3 regions of the Actinoallomurus oryzae genome follow, and region 2 is predicted to be linked to each of the others. Evidence: riboswitches for the same ligand, from Rfam matches in the RefSeq annotation. Region 2 holds a riboswitch; each other region holds the start of a gene.
What was found. Region 2 has a riboswitch for S-adenosylmethionine ahead of thrC (threonine synthase). Riboswitches for the same ligand answer to the same signal wherever they lie in the genome.
Positions count from the first base shown of each region.

Region 1 (3,811 bases), on a different contig from region 2:
TCGGGCCGCGCGCGGCGCTGCGGATCATGCGGCCGATACTCGCCGCGCTGGGCGCCGCGCACCGCGTCGGTCTGGTCCACCGTGACGTCAAGCCGGAGAACGTCCTGCTGGCGGCGGACGGGCAGGTCAAGGTGACGGATTTCGGCCTGGCCCGAGCGGAGACGGCGAGCAGGCACACCAAGACGGGCATCCTCATCGGCACGGTGGCCTACCTCGCGCCGGAGCAGGTCCTGACGGGCGACGCGGACGCTCGCACCGACGTGTACGCCGCGGGGATCATGCTGTTCGAGCTGCTGACCGGATACCAGCCGTACCAGGCCGGCACCCCGCTGGCCGTGGCGTACCGGCATGTCAACGAGACGGTGCCGCCGCCGTCGAGCGTGATCCCGGGCCTGCCGCCGCAGCTGGACGCGCTGGTGGCCGGGGCGACCGACCGCGATCCGGCACGGCGTCCGCCCGACGCCGACCGGTTCCACGCGGCGGCCGGTGAGGTCCTCCGGTCGCTGCCGCCGGACATCGACGCGATCTCGGCGTCCGCCGTGCCGGTGCCGCCGGGGCCGCCCCCGGCCGCCGGCGGAACGCAGGCGCCACCGCCCGAGAGGGTGACGCAGAACCTCCACGTGCATCCGGGCGCGTCGTCGTCCGGCCGGGACGGGACGGCGCGGACGCCGAGTTCGCACACCATGGTGATCCCCGACCACGAGGGGCCGCCGCGGAAGTGGCGGCGTCGTCCACGGACGTACGGGCTGTTCGCCGCCGCGGTCGTCGTCGCTCTCCTGCTCGGGGGCTTCGCGTGGTTCCAGACGGCGGAACGCACGGCGCGCGTGCCCCAGCTCGTAGGCCTGTCGGAGGCGGATGCGCGTCTCCGGGCCGAAAGACTCGGTCTCAAGGTCAAGGCCGGCTCGTTCCGCCAGGATCCGAGCGTGCCCAAGGACAAGGTCGCCCAGGTCGAGCCGGGCGCCGGCACGCAGGTCAGGACGGGCACGCTGCTCACTCTGACCCTGTCGTCGGGCCGGCCGCCGGTCGCCGTGCCGGACGTCCGGAACCAGCCACTCGACCAGGCGGAACAGCGGCTGCGGCAGGCGGGACTCCAGCCGGGCCGGCGGCTCCGGCAGGACAGCGCCACCGTGCCGCGCGGCGACGTCATCACGACCAGACCGGCGGCCGGGAAGAAGCAGAACCCGGACGAACCCGTCACCATCGTGGTCAGCCGCGGCATGACGATGCCGGACCTGAGCGGCCTCACCCCTGATCAGGCCGCGCGGAAGCTGGCCGCACTGGGGCTGAACCCGCAGTGGCGGCAGCAGGCCCCGGACGGCGGCCGGCAGCCGAACACCGTGGTCGGCCAGGACCCTCCCGCGGGACGGCCCGTCAACCGGGGCGACGACGTCCAGGTGACCATCACCGACCAGCGTCAGTGCGAGTGGGGCCCCTTCTGCTCCTACGACGACGGCCAGGACGACGGCGACTGGTAGGCCCCGCCCGGCGACGAGCCCGCACGCCCGCCGAAAGGCTCCGCGCTACGCGAGATCGTTCTCCGCTTTCCGTACGGCCCGTGAGCGGGAGATCGCGGCGGCGAGACGGGTTCGCAGTACCGGTTCGACGGCGGGCCATTCGCCGGCGACCACCGCGAACATGGCCGAGTCGCGGACCTTGCCCTCCTCGCCGCGTGCCCACGACATCGACCACGCGCGCAGTACGCCCTCGAAGGGGATGCCGAGCCGCTCCAAGGCCCGGCGGCAGCGGTGGTTGCGGGCATCGGTCTTCAGATCGACGCGGGTGACGCCGAGAACGTCGAACGCATACGACAGCAGCAGCAGTTTCGCCTCGGCGTTGATCCCGGTGCCCTGCGCCGAGGCGGCCAGCCAGGTGAAGCCGATCTCGATCGCTCGCAGGCCCGGCCGATCCGGCCAGCCGCGAGGATCCCACAGGCCGGTGCATCCCACCGCCTTGCCGTCGGCGAGCCGAACCTGGGCGAACGGGGTCAGCCCGTCGCGGGCGAGCTGGGCCGCCACATAGTCCGGTATCTCATCGGCGCGGGGCACCAGCGTGAAATCGTAGGACGACCGGTCCTCCTCGACCGCCTCGGCGAGATCCGGCGCGTGCCGCACCGTCAGTGGCTCCAAGCGCACCACATCACCGGCAAGGACGGGAACATCGAGCCGCACGCTCATGAGTCCTCCTTCGTCGGAGGAGAGACCAGGCGCGCGTGTTCTTTGATTCGCTCGCTCCGCACGCTCATCAGCGCTCCTTCATCGTTCCTGGCATTGGCACCTTTCCCGCGGGTTCCCGCCGGGAGGTTGCCGGACCGTCACAGGGCCAGGTCCCTCGGATCCTCTGGATGAATTACCGGCTCACGATCATGCCTGCCACGGTCGTACCCGGTCAACCCGCCACAGGCACCGCCGGCGCCGTCGACGATGGTTCAAGGGACGATGTCCGGGTCTTCCAGGCGCTCCAGTACGGGATTGCGGACCTGCTGGAAGACCACCGACGTACGGAAGCCGGCGACCTCCTTGCGCGTGCTGACCCGGTCGGTCAGGAACGCATGCAGATGGTCGAGGTCCTGGACCGCGACGTGCACGATGAAGTCGTCGTCTCCGGAGACGACGTACACGCTGAGCACCTCGGGCAGCCGTGACGCGAAGTCCTTGAAGGCGTCGATGGCCGTACGGCTGGAGACGCGCAGCTTGACGGACACCAGGCCCTGCACTCCCCGGTTGAGTGCGGGCAGGCTGATGTCGGCGTGGTAGCCGCGGATCACTCCGCGGCGGGTGAGCGTACGGATGCGTTCCATGCAGGTCGACGGCGCGATGTCGAGCTTGCGGGCCAGCTCACGGTAGGACTGCCGGGCATCCGTTTGAAGAAGTCGCACGATTTCGGCGTCACGTTCGTCCACAGCTGGATTCTGGCACTCATCTCGAGCGAGCGTTCGCCAGGACGGTTGTTTTGCCGGTCGATTGTCTACCTTCAAGGCTCTCAACCGATCAATATGACGGCAGGAACGACGATGAGCGGACGTACGATCGAGGATTCACCCGGGAACCGGCTCGGTCCGGCCCAGGGCACGGCGCTGTTCGTGGGGGCCGTGCTCGGGCCCGGGGTGCTGGCCCTGCCGCATCTGGCGGCGGTGGCCGCCGGGCCGGCCTCGATCCTGGCCTGGGCCGCGTTGCTGGCCCTCAGCGTCCCGGTGGCGATCACGTTCGCGGCGCTGGGCGCCCGGTTCCCCGACGGCGGAGGAGTGGCGACGTTCGCCGCGCGGGCGTTCGGGCCGCGGACGGCGGCGATCGTGGGCTGGTGGTTCTTCGCCGCGGTTCCGGTGGGCGTGCTCGCCGGCGCGTTGATCGGCGGGGACTATGTCGCGTCGGCCGTCGGGCTGGGCCGCCCGGCCGCCGTGACGGTCGCGATCGGACTGCTGGTGGGGGCGTTCGTCACCAACCACGGAGGCCTGCGGGTGTCCGGGCGGGTGCAGCTGCTCCTGGTGGGCGCGCTGGTCCTGCTGCTGACGGCCGCCATCGTCGCGGCCGGGCCGGCCCTGCGGCCGGCGAACTTCACGCCGTTCGCCCCGCGCGGCGGCCTCGGGGTGGTGCACGCGGCCGGCGTGCTGTTCTTCGCCTTCTCCGGATGGGAGGCGGCCAGCCACCTGTCCGCCGAGTTCGCCGACCCGCGCCGCTCGCTGCCCCGGGCGACCGCGTCGACCTTGCTCATCGTCGGCGTCCTCTATCTCGGGCTGGCCGTGACCGTGACCGGAGTGCTGGGGGAGCGGGCCGCCACCTCGCCGGTGCCGCTGGCCCTGCTCCTGCAGGAGGGC
Region 1 is NZ_BAABHF010000042.1:115,205-119,015, forward strand. Features, by position in the region: gene pknB (Stk1 family PASTA domain-containing Ser/Thr kinase) at 1-1,475, shown strand, start outside; gene ABEA10_RS33445 (GNAT family N-acetyltransferase) at 1,521-2,174, opposite strand; SAM riboswitch class I at 2,250-2,348, opposite strand; gene ABEA10_RS33450 (Lrp/AsnC family transcriptional regulator) at 2,426-2,899, opposite strand; gene ABEA10_RS33455 (APC family permease) at 3,011-3,811, shown strand, end outside.
Region 1: it holds a riboswitch for S-adenosylmethionine, as region 2 does, so the genes downstream of both, ABEA10_RS33445 (GNAT family N-acetyltransferase) here and thrC (threonine synthase) in region 2, are expected to answer to the same signal.

Region 2 (3,811 bases):
GCTTGGCGACCGGCGCCACCGCGTCGAGGGTCTTCAGACCGTCACCGGAGTTGATGAACACGGTCTCGGCGTCCGGGTCGAGTGCTCCCGAGGCCAGCAGCTTGCGCAGCGAACCCAGCGTGACGCCGCCGGCGGTCTCGCCGAAGATGCCCTCGGTGCGCGCGAGCAGCCCGATGCTGTCGACCACCTCGTCGTCGGAGACGTCCTCGATGGCACCGCCGGTGCGCCGGACGGCGTCCAGGACGTACGGGCCGTCCGCCGGGTTGCCGATGGCGAGGGACTTGGCGATCGTGTCGGGCTTGACCGGCCGTACGACGTCGTGCCCGGCCTTGAAGGCCGCGGCGACCGGCGAGCAGCCGGTCGCCTGGGCGCCGAAGATCTTGTACGGCCTGTCCTCGACGAGGCCGAGCTTGATGAGCTCCTGGAACGCCTTGTCGATCTTGGTGAGCTGCGAGCCGGAGGCGATCGGGACGACGATCTGGTCGGGCAGCCGCCAGCCGAGCTGCTCGGCCACCTCGTACCCGATCGTCTTGGAGCCCTCGGCGTAGTAGGGCCGCACGTTGACGTTGACGAACGCCCAGTCGTCCTGCTCGCCGGCGATCTCGGAGGCGAGCCGGTTGACGTCGTCATAGTTGCCGTCCACGGTGACGAACGTGCCGCCGTACACCGCGGTCGTGACGATCTTCTGCCGCTCCAGGTTCGACGGGACGAACACCGCGCTGCGGATGCCCGCGCGCGCCGCCGCGGCGGCCACCGCGTTGGCGAGGTTTCCGGTGGACGGGCAGGCCAGCACCTTGAAGCCCAGCTCGCGGGCGGCGGCGAGGGCGACGCCGACGACGCGGTCCTTGAAGGAGTGCGTGGGGTTGCCGCTGTCGTCCTTGACCCACAGCGCGCGGACGCCGAGCGCCTCGGCGAGGTTGTCGGCGCGGACCAGGCGCGTGAAGCCGGGCTCGGTGTTCGGGGTCTCGGCGACGTTCGGGGGCACCGGAAGCAGGTCACGGTAGCGCCAGATGTTCCGCGGACCCGCCTCGATGCGCTCCCGGCTCACCTGGGAGTAGTCGTAGGTGACTTCGAGGGGCCCGAAACACTGCTCACAGGCGTAGCGTGGGCCGAGATCGTAGGATTCGCCGCATTCGCGGCACGCAAGTGCGGTCGCGGGGCCGAGGTTTCGGACGGCAGTCTGCGACATGGAGCGAGGCCTCTCTCCTCATCTTTCTCGTGCCACCTTGGTCACGAGCCGGAGTTGGCACCTGTCCCGGGCGGCCTCGCATCTGTCGGCGAGTTGCGGCGCGGCTGCGCCGCACTGGACCGCGTGTCCGGGAGGGTTGCCGGGGCTTCGACGGGCCGGTCCCTCCACCCCTCTGGATGAGCGGTATTGAGTTGTATCAGGAACTGTATACGTGACTGACCGGTTCTTTGGCCAGCCCGGAGTCTCAGCGCGCGAGACACGAGACGGATCTCACGCCACGGTGAGCATCCGTATGGTCACGAAACAGACAGGGGCCGACCTTCGGCGATTGGGGCCCACGACGGCCGGTTACTCTCCCCCCATGGCTGACACGCAGGTGCTCGTCGCGTCCAACCGTGGCCCGGTCTCCTTCTCGCTGGCCGACGACGGTGCACTGTCGATGCGACGCGGCGGCGGCGGGCTCGTGTCCGCGCTGGGCGAACTCAGCGGCGACATCCTGTGGGTCTGCGCCACGCTCTCCGACGCCGACCGTGCGGCGGCGCGGCGTGCGGAGGAGGGCCGGCTCGACGTCCCCGGCATCGGCGCCGTCCGCATGCTGGACATCCCGCCGGGCACCTTTCACCGCGCCTACAACGCGGTCGCCAACTCCACGCTGTGGTTCGTGCACCACATGCTGTACGACACCCCGAACAAACCGCACTTCGACGCGCGGTCGCGCCGCGACTGGCAGTCCTACGAGGCCTACAACGCGGCCTTCGCCGACGCGCTCGCCCAGGACGCCGCGCAGGGCGCGAAGGTCGCCGTACAGGACTACCACCTGACACTCGTGCCCACGCTCCTGCGCGAACGCCGGCCCGACGTGAAGATCACGCACTTCTCGCACACGCCATGGGCGCCGCCGGAGTACTACCGGCTGCTGCCGGACGACATCGGACGCCAGGTGCTCGAGGGCATCCTCGGCGCCGACCACGCCGGGTTCCAGACCCGGCGCTGGGCCGAGGCGTTCGTCGAGTGCTGCGCGGCGGTCCTGGGCGCCCGCGTCGACCGTGAGGCCCGTACGGTCACCCACCAGGGCCACGTCACGCGCGTCGGCGTGCACGGCCTCGGCGTCGACGGCGACGCCCTGCGGGCCCGCGCCGCCGAGCCGGACGTGACCGCCCGCGCCGCGGCACTGCGCGAGCAGGTCGGCGACCGGCGGCTGATCGTGCGCATCGACCGCACCGAGCTGTCCAAGAACATCGTGCGCGGCCTGGCCGCCTACCGCGAGCTGCTCGCCAAGCACCCCGAATGGCGCGGCCGGGTGATGCACCTGGCGTTCGCCTACCCGTCGCGGCACGACCTGCCGGAGTACCGGGAGTACACCGCCGCCGTGCAGCGGATGGCCGCCGAGATCTCCGACGAGTTCGGCGACGGCGCGTGGGACCCGCTGATTCTGCAGGTCAACGACGACTACCCGCGGTCGCTCGCGGCGTACGGCATGGCCGACGTGCTACTGGTGAACCCCATCCGCGACGGCATGAACCTCGTCGCCAAGGAGGGTCCGGCGCTGTCGAAGAACGGCTGCGCCCTCGTGCTGTCGGACCAGGCGGGCGCCGCCGACGAGATGTCCGGCGACGCCATCATGGTGAACCCCTTCGACGTGTCGCAGACCGCGGAGGCGCTGCACCAGGCCCTGCTGATGCCGGCCGACGAACGCTCCGAGCGCTGCAAGCGCCTCGCCGCCGCCGCGACCGCCCTGCCGCCGCAGCAGTGGTTCGCCGACCAGCTCAGCGCCCTCGGCTGACGCCGCGCGGTCACTCGGTCCGCTGCGTGAGGCTGAACCAGTTGCCCGAGTCGTCGCGCAGCACGGCCTCGATCCCGTACGGCCGCTCGGCCGGTTCCTGCACGAAGACGACGCCGCGTGCGGACAGCTCCTCGTACGCCTTGCGGCAGTCGGGCGTCTCCAGCACTCCGGCGCCGAGCGCGCCCTTGGCGACCAGCTCACGGATCTGCTCGGCGGTGCGCTCGTCGTGCCCCATGGCGCAGTCGGCCAGGACGACCTCGAAGTCCGGCTGGTCCGGCGGGCCGACGGTGAGCCAGCGGAAGCCCTGGCCCGCGCCCTCGAACTCACCGCCCATCGTCACGTCGGTGCGCACCTCGAAGCCGAGTTTGTCGGTGTAGAACTCCTTGGCCCGGTCCTGGTCAAGGACGAAACACGTCACATGGGACATACGGCTGATCATGGCGTTTCCCCTCGTCGGTGGTGGTTTCCGACGAGCCTACGAGTGGCCGGTGACCGGCGCCTTCTCCGGGATTGCTCCGGTCGGCAGCGGCCGGGACCAGGCCATGAGAAAGCATCCGGGGATCGGCGGCCGCGAGCCGCGCTCCACGTGGCGCCGCCGATACTCCGTGGGCGGGACGCCGACGAGCTCGGAGAAGCGCGCGCTGAAGGAGCCCAGGCTGGAGAAGCCCACCAGGTGGCAGATCTCGGTGACCGTGAGGTTCGCGGCGCGCAGGAGGTCCTGGGCGCGTTCGATGCGGCGCCTGGTGAGGTACGCCCGCGGCGTCTCCCCGTACGCCGCGCGGAAGGCGCGGGCGAAGTGGTAGCGGGAGAATCCCGCCTCGCGGGCCATGGCATCGAGG
Region 2 is NZ_BAABHF010000066.1:1,121-4,931, forward strand. Features, by position in the region: gene thrC (threonine synthase) at 1-1,189, opposite strand, end outside; SAM riboswitch class I at 1,205-1,372, opposite strand; gene ABEA10_RS48295 (alpha,alpha-trehalose-phosphate synthase (UDP-forming)) at 1,551-2,972, shown strand; gene ABEA10_RS48300 (VOC family protein) at 2,983-3,399, opposite strand; gene ABEA10_RS48305 (helix-turn-helix domain-containing protein) at 3,448-3,811, opposite strand, start outside.

Region 3 (3,811 bases), on a different contig from region 2:
GGACGACGGAACGACCGCCGCGAAGACCCCTCCGTCCGGCGGCGCGGACGACGACCCCCTCTCCCCCGGCTCCACCGACGAACCCGGCACGCACTCCGCGGACGAGCCCGCTCCGGCCGACGTGACCAAGCCGGTCATCATCCCGCCCGAGGACGACAAGGCGGACGAGGCTAAGGAGCCCTCGCAGGGCGTACGCCTCGCCGCGGCCTCCTCCAAGGGCACACCAGGAAAGCCCGGAAAGTCGGGAAAGAAGACCAAGAAACCGCAGGACCGCCGCATCAAGTACGCGCGGCGCGCGGCGTACGTGCTCGGCGTCCTGGTGCTGCTGCCCATCATCGGCTTCGTCGTCGTCTACCTGATGACGCCGGTCCCCAGCTCGGCCCAGCCCACCGCCAAGGCGCAGCAGTCGGTCTTCTACTACAGCGACGGCAAGACGGTCATCGCGCGCACCGGCGACTTCGACCGCCGCCCGGTCGACCTGAAGGTCGTCCCCCCGCAGGTGCGCGACGCGGTCATCTCGGCGGAGAACCGCAGCTTCTACAGCGACTCGGGCGTGTCGGTGAAGGGCTCGGCGCGCGCGGTCTGGGCGACGCTGACCGGCGGTTCGATGCAGGGCGGCTCGACCATCACCCAGCAGATGGTGCGCAACTACTACAGCGGCCTGTCCCAGCAGCGCACCGCAAGCCGGAAGCTCAAAGAGATCATGATCGCGCTGAAGGTCTCGCGCGAGAAGGACAAGGACTGGATCCTCCAGCAGTACCTCAACACCATCTACTTCGGCCGCGACGCGTACGGCATCGAGTCGGCCGCCCAGGCGTACTACGGCAAGGACGTGCAGCAGCTCACCCCCGCCGAGGGCGCCTACCTCGCGGCGGCGATCCAGGTGCCGACCTACGCCGGCGATCTCACCATCCCGGGCGCCCAGTCGTACATGCGGTCGCGGTGGCAGTACGTCGTGAGCGGCATGGTCCAGATGGGCGCCATCAGCCAGCAGCAGGTCGCGACGATGAAGTTCCCCACCCCGGCCAAGCAGAAGCAGAAATCGATCTACGCCGGTGACAAGGGCTACATGGTCAGCCTGGCCAAGGCCGAGCTGCGCCGCATGGGCTACACCGACAACCAGATCAACATGGGCGGGCTGAAGGTCCGGACGACCTTCGACAAGGACCTCATGGCCGCCGCGCGGCAGGCGGTCAAGCAGAACATGCCGACCGGCACGTCGAAGAAGATCCTCACCGGGCTCGTGTCGATCGATCCGGACAACGGCGAGGTCAACGCCTTCTACGGCGGCAAGGACTACATCGACCAGCAGTTCAACAACGCCTTCGACGCGAAGGTCCAGGCGGGTTCGGGCTTCAAGCCGTACGTGCTGGCCGCCGCGCTGGACGACGGCGAGAGCCTCAACACCTACGTCGACGGCAGCTCGCCGCAGACCTTCGCCGGAGTCGCGCTGCACAACGACGAGAACGAGAACTTCGGCATGGTCAACCTCGTCACCGCCACGCAGGACTCCATCAACACCGCGTACGTCAACCTCGGCCAGAAGGTCGGCCTGGGCAAGGTGGTGTCGATGGCGGAGAAGGCCGGGATCCCGGCGGCGCAACTCGAGCCGCACAAGGACGCCGCCACGCTTCCGCTCGGCGTCGCCGACGTCAGCGTCGAGCAGCAGGCGGCGGGCTACGCGACGTTCGCCTCGGAGGGCGTCTACCACGCGCCGCACGTCATCAGGTCGGTCACCGCGCCCGGCAGCAAGACGCGCAAGGTGACCGAGCCGGGCAAGCGCGCGTTCAGCACGACCGTGGCGCGCGACGCGACGTACGCGATGCAGAAGGTCGTCGACGCCGGCACCGGCACCAACGCCGGGCTGCCCGACCGGAACGCCGCCGGCAAGACCGGGACGACGAGCGATGGCAAGCAGCTGTGGTTCAACGGGTTCATCCCGCAGCTCACGGCCTCGGTCGGCATCTTCCGCAGCGACAACAAGCCGCTGTCCATCCCCGGCTACTCCTCGTACGGCGGTGACCTGCCGGCCCGGATCTGGCGTTCGTACATGGTGCAGGCCGACCAGGTGCTCGACCTGGAGCCGAAGTCGTTCGGCGCGCCGTCGGTCTACACCGGCGGGGGCGGGCGGTCGACGACCGTCCCGGTCAACCCGCGCCCGCACCCGACCGGGTCGCGGCCGGTGTCCCCGCCGCCGACGGGCCCGACGAACCCGGTGCCGCCGACCGACGGCCCGCCCGGGGACGGCGGCGGTGACGGTGGCGGCGGTGGTGGCGACCAGCCGACGGACCCGCCGCCGACCGGCGGGACGCAGCGCAACCTGCAGCGGCACGGCCATCGGATCCCGCACCTGTACGGCTGACCCCGCACGCTCGCACCCGCCCGGAGCACCCACCCGTAGGCCCTGTCCACGGGACGCTTCGGGCGGGTGTTGTATTCTCTCCGTCAGGTCATGAGCGCCAGCGTCAAGCCCCGGCTAGCTGGCCGGCAACCCTCCGTCCGTGGCGGGGTGCCCCGGGTGATGACCAGGTCCGGCACGACCGTGCCGGACAAGCGCGGACCCCTCTGCGGGTCCCTGGTCCCCGCTGGAGGTTACCCATGTCCCCTGCGTCCGCCGTCGTCGACCTCGCCCCCGCTCCTCTCCGGGTCATCGGTCAGGACGTGCCCGTTCCCCTCGCGGACGGCCGCAGCGTTCCGTACGCCAACCTCGACTACGCCGCGAGCGCGCCCTGTCTGGAGACCGTGCGCGCGGCGATCGACGCCGCCCTGCCCTACTACAGCAGCGTCCACCGCGGGGCGGGCCACGCCTCGCAGGTGACCACCGACCGGTACGAGCGCGCGCGGGACACCGTGCGCGCGTTCGTCGGCGCCTGGCGCCGCGACGCGGTCGTGTTCACCCGCAACACCACCGACGCGATGAACCTGCTCGCCCACGCGCTGCCGCAGGGCACCACCGTCGTGGTCTTCGAGTCCGAGCACCACGCGACGCTCCTGCCGTGGCAGCGCGGCGGCCGGGTCGTCCGGCTCCCGGCCCCGGTCTCGCCCTCGGCGGCGGTCGCCGCCGCGGACGAGGCACTGGCCTCGGCCCCGGCCGGTCCGCGCCTGCTCGTCGTCACCGCCGCCTCGAACGTGACCGGCGAGCTGTGGCCGGTCGCCGAGCTCGCCCGGGTGGCGCGCGAGCACGGTGCGCGCGTCGCCGTGGACGCGGCGCAGCTCGTCCCGCACCGGCCCCTGGACATGACCGCGCTCGACGTGGACTACGTGGCGTTCTCCGGGCACAAGCTGTACGCCCCGTTCGGCGCGGGCTGCCTCGTCGGCCGGGCCGACTGGCTGCGCGCCGCCGAGCCGTACCTGTTCGGTGGCGGCGCGACCGCGAGCGTCGGCGACCAGGTCGTCTGGGCCACCGACCCGGAGGCGCGGCACGAGGCGGGCACGCCGAACGTCCTCGGCGTCGTGGCTCTCGCGGCGGCGTGCGAGGCGCTCACCGACTGGGACACGCTCATCGCGGAGGAGGAGCGGCTGCTGGCCCGGCTGCGCACCGGCCTGGCCGCGATCCCCGGCGTACGGGAGCTGTCCCTGTGGGGCGACCTGAGCCCGCGGGTCGGCATCGTGTCGTTCGTCGTGGACGGCCGCAGCGCACGCGACGTCGCGACCGAGTTGTCCGAGAAGTACGGCATTGGGCTTCGTGACGGAAAGTTCTGCGCACATCCGTTCCTGCGGCGGCTGCTCGGCGAGGGCGCCGGCGGCTGCGACGACGGCGACGGCACCGCGCTGCGCGCGAGCTTCGGCATCGGCACGACCGACCGGCACA
Region 3 is NZ_BAABHF010000042.1:209,176-212,986, reverse strand. Features, by position in the region: gene ABEA10_RS33860 (transglycosylase domain-containing protein) at 1-2,362, shown strand, start outside; SAM riboswitch class IV at 2,449-2,562, shown strand; gene ABEA10_RS33855 (aminotransferase class V-fold PLP-dependent enzyme) at 2,599-3,811, shown strand, end outside.
Region 3: it holds a riboswitch for S-adenosylmethionine, as region 2 does, so the genes downstream of both, ABEA10_RS33855 (aminotransferase class V-fold PLP-dependent enzyme) here and thrC (threonine synthase) in region 2, are expected to answer to the same signal.